3 regions of the Luteibacter sahnii genome follow, and region 3 is predicted to be linked to each of the others. Evidence: predicted binding sites of a transcription regulator. Region 3 holds the regulator's gene; each other region holds the start of a gene.
What was found. Region 3 encodes HrcA, which represses chaperone genes, less so after heat shock. Its sites were predicted from a motif close to TTNGCACTCNNNNNNNNNGAGTGCNAA; they were not measured.

Region 1 (2,263 bases), on a different contig from region 3:
CTCGCTGTCGGCGGCGCAGCAGCACCTCGGCGCGCGCGGCGAGTTCGTCGGGCGAGAACGGCTTGGTGAGGTAGTCGTCGCCTCCGGCGCGCAGGCCGCGCACGCGTTCGTCGACGTCGGAGAGCGCGCTGATCATGAGCACCGGCGTGTCGACCGCGCGCTTGCGCAGCTCGGACACCACGTCGATGCCATCCATGCCGGGCAGCATGCGATCGAGGGTGATGATGTCGTAGCCATCGGCAAGCGCGCGCGCCAGCCCCTCGCGGCCGTTCGCCACCCAGTCGGCGGTGACGCCGTGTGCGTCCAGTTCCGCGACGATATCGCGGGCGGTCACTTCATCGTCTTCGATGACCAGGGCCCTGGGCATCCTGATGTCTCCTGCCAACGGAAAACGGCCCCCGAGGGGGCCGTTGCCGGATAGTACGCCTTCCGCCGATCAGGCGGCGATGGCCACGCGCATCTTCTTCATCGCGTTCGCCTCGATCTGGCGAATGCGCTCGGCGGACACGCCGTACTCGTCGGCGAGGTCCTGGAGGGTGGCCTTGTTGTCTTCGGCCAGCCAGCGGCGCTGGATGATGTCACGCGACCGGTTGTCGAGGTTGGCAAGGGCCGACGACAGGGCACCCATCTGGTTGCTGGACGCGTCGGCCTCGGCGAGGTTGTCGTACGGGTCGGCGCCTTCGTCGACCAGGAACGCGGCCGGGGCCGGCTTGTCGTCATCGTCGGCGTCGGCCGGAGCCTCGAAGCCCACATCGCGACCGGACAGGCGCGATTCCATCTCGCGTACGGTGGCTTCCGGCACACCCAGGTCGTTGGCAACCACACGGACTTCCTCGGCGTTCATCCAGCCCAGGCGCTTCTTGCTCTTGCGCAGGTTGAAGAACAGCTTGCGCTGCGCCTTGGTGGTCGCCACCTTGACGATGCGCCAGTTGCGCAGGATGAACTCGTGCATCTCGGCACGGATCCAGTGCACCGCGAAGCTCACCAGGCGCACGCCCTGGTCCGGGTCGAAACGCTTCACCGCCTTCATCAGGCCGATGTTGCCTTCCTGGATGAGGTCGGACAGCTGCAGTCCGTAGCCGTTGTAGCCGCGGGCCACGTGGACCACGAAACGCAGGTGCGACATCACCAGCTTCTTGGCGGCGTCCAGATCGGCGTCGTCGTGGAACTGCCGCGCCAGCGTCTGCTCCTCGTCAAGGCTGAGCACCGGGATGCGATGGACGGCCGCGATGTAGGAATCCAGACTGCCGACGACGCTCGGGAGCCCGTAGTTACGGGTGGCGAGGGCTTGGGACATGTGTGGAGCCTCCTGAAAGGTCTTGGGGCAGATTAGCAGTCCCGATGTGAGACTGCTAACCCCGGCCGAAGTTCGCTTCGGCTTTATCTGTACGACATAGTACAGAAATAGCCCTTCGGGGTCAATAGCTGTACTGACTGGTTCAGGAGGAATATACCCTTGCCGACATGACGGCGGCGTCTGATCGACTTCATCGACGGCACACCCGGCGCGGTGCTACGGTCGGCCTTATGATCGATCCAAACGCACGCGACCGGCTCGATGCCCTTCTCGCTCAGGGAGGTCGCCGCCTCCTCGGCATCGCCGGCCTCCCCGGCGCGGGTAAATCGACCCTGACCGGATGGCTTCTGGGGGCCTTGGGCGCCCGGGCTGTAGGCGTGCCGATGGACGGGTTCCACCTCGCCAACGCGGAGCTGGCCCGCCTCGGCCGCGACACGCGCAAGGGCGCGCCGGATACCTTCGATGCCGCCGGCTACGTCGCCCTGCTCCGCCGCCTGCGCTCCCCGGTGCCCGGCGAGACGGTCTACGCGCCGGCGTTCCATCGTGAGTTCGACGAGCCCATCGCCGGCGAGATCGCCGTCCCGGCGGCGGTCCCGTTGGTCATCACCGAGGGCAACTACCTCCTGATGGACGACGGCCCCTGGGCCGGCGTGCGCGGGCTGCTCGACGAGGTGTGGTTCGTCGACGTGGATGACGCCCCACGGCGCGCCCAACTGCTCGAACGGCACATGCGCTACGGGCGTGACCGCCAGGCCGCGCTCGACTGGATCGAACGGACCGACGAGCCGAACGCCCGTCGCATCGCCGCGACGGCGCACCGGGCGGACACGCGTGTCCGTCTCGATGCCCGTTCGGTGCCATGACACCTCAGCCACCCGGGAGCCTTGCATGCACGCGGTAACTCCAGACCCATCGGCGGCTTCCGCCGCTTCCGCCCCGGCCTCCACCGGCATCGTCGTCGGCATC
Region 2 (2,263 bases), on a different contig from region 3:
GCCGGCAGCGCGGCCGCGTCGGTGCCGGGGGCGCTGGCCGGTGCGCCGAGCAGCGCGGCACCGTTCGCGGCGGGGGCCGCCGCGGTCGGGATCGTGGAGGCGCCGCCGACGGTGAGCGTCAGGTGCTCGGTATGGGGTGGGTAGCAGATCTTCGGCTCGACCTCGTGGCAGCCCTGGTACTGCACGTCGAGCGCCAGCGTCGTGTTCGCGGCGTTGGCCAGCGTGTAGGGGACGGTGGCCTCCACGTCGCCGTGGTAGATCTCGACATCGCCCAGATAGTCGTCGTGTTTCTTGATGCCGTCGGGCAGCGCGGGCTGGCCGAGGGTGACGGCCGAGGGATCGGCGGCCTTGATCTTGATCCGGCCGCGATAGAGGTAGTAGTCCGGCGCGATGCGCCAATGCAGCTTCGCCGTGCCCGGCTGGCTCGGGTCGGCCGTGAGATGGAAGGCCTCGGTGACCGGCAGCAGGCCGTCGTCGTCCTGCGCGAACGCAGGCAGGGCGAGGAGGAACAGGGTGGCCGCGGCGGCCAGGTTCCGCGCGAGGCGGGCGAACGACGGCATGGTGGCTCCATGGATCGGGGCGGCGCGGGGCCGCGAGGGCATCGGTGATTATGACCGGCTCAGGGGCGCCTGGCTTACGTCGACGTTGGCAGCGACCCACGCGAGGTACGGGCCATGCCCGGCCACGACGGGTACGGCGACGATCTCAGGCACCTCGTACGGATGCCGCTCCCTCACGAAGGCCTCGAGCGCGGGGTAGGCCTCGGCGGTGGTCTTCACCATGAGCAACGACTCATCGTCCGTGACGATCTCGCCCTGCCAGCGGTAGGTCGACCGTATTCCCGGCAACCGGTTGACGCACGCGGCGAGGCGGGATGCCACGATCGCCCGGGCGAGCGCGTCGGCAGGCTCGCCGGCGGGGCAGGCGACAAGAACGATAAGGGGAGTGGGGATGGCGTCGGGCATGGATGGGCGATGGCTGACGGGAGTGGGTGGCGCAAACCCTTCACCACTGAAGGAGAAAGACGCTACGGGTGCGCCCACGCCAGCTTACCGCCACCGGTTCCCTCAAGCGCAAGCCGCGCCTCCACGTCCCGTCCCCCGCTTTTTTCACCCCGCCCCCTTGAACCCGATCCATCCATCGCCATCTCTGCGCCAGCGCCAGACCCCTTCCGATCCCGGTCGGGGTTTGGCAAAATTCTGGCACTCACCCTGGCCGAGTGCTAACAGGGTGAACCTTTTTCCTTAACCAACAACCACCTGCTTGGAGTAGTCATGAGCAAGCTGAAGCCGTTGCACGATCGCGTCATCGTCAAGCGCCTCGAGGAAGAGCGTGTCTCCGCTGGCGGCATCGTCATTCCCGACAGCGCCACCGAAAAGCCCACCCGCGGCAAGGTCATCGCCGCCGGTACCGGCCTGACCCTGGCCAGCGGCACCGTCCGCGCCATGGGCGTGAAGGAAGGCGACGTGGTCCTGTTCGGCAAGTACGCCGGCCAGGAAATCAAGGTCGATGGCGAAGAGCTGGTCTTCCTGAAGGAAGACGACATCGTGGCGGTGCTCGAAGGCTGAGGGCGTGACGCGTCGCCGTTGACCGGCTGACGCGCCGCCCCCGCGCTTCCGCTCCTACTTACGTTTCACTCTTTACTTTTACGAAGGATCTAGAAATGGCAGCCAAAGAAGTCCGCTTCGGCGAAGACGTCCGCGCCCGCATGCTCAAGGGTGTGAACACCCTCGCCAACGCCGTCAAGGTCACGCTCGGTCCGAAGGGCCGCAACGTCGTGCTCGAGAAGAGCTTCGGCACCCCGACCGTCACCAAGGACGGCGTCTCGGTCGCGAAGGAAATCGAACTCGCCGACAAGTACGAGAACATCGGCGCCCAGATCGTGAAGGAAGCCGCCTCCAAGACCTCCGACGTGGCCGGTGACGGCACCACGACGGCCACGGTTCTTGCCCAGGCGTTCATCCAGGAAGGCCTCAAGGCCGTCGCCGCCGGCATCAACCCGATGGACCTCAAGCGCGGCATCGACCAGGCCGTCACGGCCGCCGTCGGCGAGCTGAAGAGCCTGTCCAAGCCCACCGCCGACGACAAGGCGATTGCCCAGGTCGGCACCATCTCGGCCAACTCCGACGCCAACATCGGCGATATCATCGCCAACGCGATGAAGAAGGTCGGCAAGGAAGGCGTGATCACGGTCGAGGAAGGCTCGGGCCTGGAGAACGAGCTCGACGTCGTCGAGGGCATGCAGTTCGATCGCGGCTACCTG
Region 3 (2,263 bases):
AAGTTGCTCCGAATTTCAATGCGGCCCCCGCGGCCGCTGCTGTGATGAAAGTGGGGCTTCGCCCCATCGATTCAATGCCTTGTGAGATACCGTCACCTGCCGTCCGACGGCGAGGCGACGGTCTTCGTTCAGTTGTCGCGCACCACGGCCACCAGCGCCGGGCGCAGCAGACGGTCATTCAGGAGAAAGCCCTTCTGCACCACGGCCACCACGGTATTGGGCGCATGCTCGTTCGAGTCGACCGAGCTGATCGCCTGGTGGTGATCGGGATTGAACGGCTGGTGCAGCGGATCGACCACCGAAAGGCCATTGGCCTGGGTGACTTTCTCCAGCTGCTTGAGCGACAGCTCAAGGCCCTCGCGAAGGGTCTTCGCGTCGGTGTTCTCGTTGGCCAGGCCAAGAGCCAGGCCGTCGTAGACCGGCAGCAGGTCGCCCAGCAACTTCTCGTTGGCGAAACGGCGCGCCTGGTCGAGGTCGCGCTGAAGGCGGCGACGCTGGTTTTCGATCTCCGCCCGCTCGCGCAAAACGGTTTCGCGCGCCTGGGACAGCTCGGACTCCAGGGCCGCCAGACGCGCGGTCAGGGCGTCGAAGTCAGCGTTCATGCCGGCATCGCCCGCGCCTTCGGAGGCCGGATCCGGCATGTGGGGATCGTTGTTCTGCATGTGTGCTCCAAATGTCAGCTAACCGGCCGTCCTGGGGAAGGCCGAACATTCGCGGGAATAAGTAAACCCGCCTCCCGGGGCGGTTTATGTGGTCGCCGCGGCGCGATTCAAGGCGTCGCTGAGCAGTCCGGCGGTGGCCTGCACGACCGGGATCACCCGCTCATAGGCCATGCGGGTGGGGCCGATGACCCCGATGGCCCCCAGCATGCGGCCGTTGGTGCCGTAGGTAGCGGTGACCACGCTGCACCCGTCGAGGGCCGAAAAGCCGGATTCCTCGCCGATGAAGAGGCGCACACCCGGCGCCTTGACGCACATTTCCATCAGCTGAAGCAGCTCGCGCTTCTGCTGGAACGCGTCGAAAAGGTCGCGCAGCCGGTCGATGTCAGCCAGCTCCGAATACCCCATGAGGTTGGTCTGCCCGCTCACCAGCACGTCATCGGCGTCGTCGGTGCCGAACGAGGCCGTGGCCAGTTCCACGACCCCGGAAAGCATCCGGTTGAGCTCGCCCCCGGCCGCACGCAGCTCAGCGGCCAGGTGGGCGCGGATGTCCGCCAGGCGAAATCCCGCGAAATGGGCATTCAGATAGTTGGCGGTCTGCTCCAGTTCGCCGGCCTCGATCGGGCGGGTCAACTGCACCACGCGGTTCTGCACCTGGTTGTCGGAGAACACGAGCACCACCAGGACGCGGGCGTCGGGCAGGTTCACGAAGTCGATGTGGCGAAGCGGAAAATCGCCCTGGCGCGGCACGGTGACGACTCCCGCGAAGTGCGTCATCGCCGACAACAGGTTCGAGACGTTGCCCAGCAGGTCGCGCGTGGTGGTCTGGTGGGGAGGCAACCCGCCCTGGAGCCGGGCCATCTCGTCGCGCGGCAGGGGCTTGAGCTCGAGAAGGCTGTCGACGAACAGGCGCAGGCCGCGGGGCGTGGGAATACGGCCGGCGGAGGTATGTGGCGAGGCCACCAGGCCCGCCTCCTCGAGGTCGGCCATGATGTTACGGATGGTGGCCGGGCTCACTTCCAGGCCCGACGACTTGGCCAGGGTGCGGGAACCGACCGGCTCGCCGTCGGACAGGTATTGGGAGATCAGGGTCCGCAGCAGCCGTCGCGCGCGAGCATTGATGTCGTGACCGGAAAACGGGTTCATGCGCGAGGAAGGGCCGAAGGGTTCTGAGCGTGGCGCTATCAATAAGGTCTGCGCTCTCCGCTTGCAAGTCTCGGCTCCTGCGACGCGCCTCCGGCTACAATCGGCGGGATTCCATCGCCCCCGCCCGGTGCCCATGCTCACCTCGCTCTACGTCCGTCAGTTCGCCGTCGTCGAAGAAGCCGAGATCGCCTTCGGCCCCGGGCTGACCGTGGTCAGCGGCGAAACCGGCGCGGGCAAGTCGCTGCTGGTCGACGCCCTGATGCTCCTGGCCGGCGCCCGGGCCGACAGCGGCATGGTCCGCGCCGGCAGCGATCGCGCCGAACTGGCCGCCGAATTCGACCTCGCCGCCCTGCCCGAGGCGGCCGCCTGGCTGCGCCAGGAAGAACTCGACGACGGCGACACCTGCCAGCTTCGCCGCGTGATCCGCGCCGAGGGTGGCACACGCGGCTGGATCAATG

Region 1: the regulator HrcA is predicted to act here: its motif matches at 1,330-1,356, upstream of rpoH (RNA polymerase sigma factor RpoH).
Region 2: the regulator HrcA is predicted to act here: its motif matches at 1,200-1,226, upstream of PI246_RS09825 (co-chaperone GroES).

The regions. Positions count from the first base shown of each region.
Region 1 is NZ_JAQLOK010000006.1:39,088-41,350, forward strand. It holds gene PI246_RS15025 (response regulator transcription factor) at 1-367, opposite strand, end outside; gene rpoH (RNA polymerase sigma factor RpoH) at 437-1,297, opposite strand; gene PI246_RS15035 (nucleoside/nucleotide kinase family protein) at 1,528-2,160, shown strand; gene PI246_RS15040 (sugar porter family MFS transporter) at 2,186-2,263, shown strand, end outside.
Region 2 is NZ_JAQLOK010000002.1:1,004,925-1,007,187, reverse strand. It holds gene PI246_RS09835 (protein-disulfide reductase DsbD) at 1-560, opposite strand, end outside; gene cutA (divalent-cation tolerance protein CutA) at 609-965, opposite strand; gene PI246_RS09825 (co-chaperone GroES) at 1,275-1,568, shown strand; gene groL (chaperonin GroEL) at 1,664-2,263, shown strand, end outside.
Region 3 is NZ_JAQLOK010000013.1:7,462-9,724, reverse strand. It holds gene grpE (nucleotide exchange factor GrpE) at 129-662, opposite strand; gene hrcA (heat-inducible transcriptional repressor HrcA) at 747-1,805, opposite strand; gene recN (DNA repair protein RecN) at 1,939-2,263, shown strand, end outside.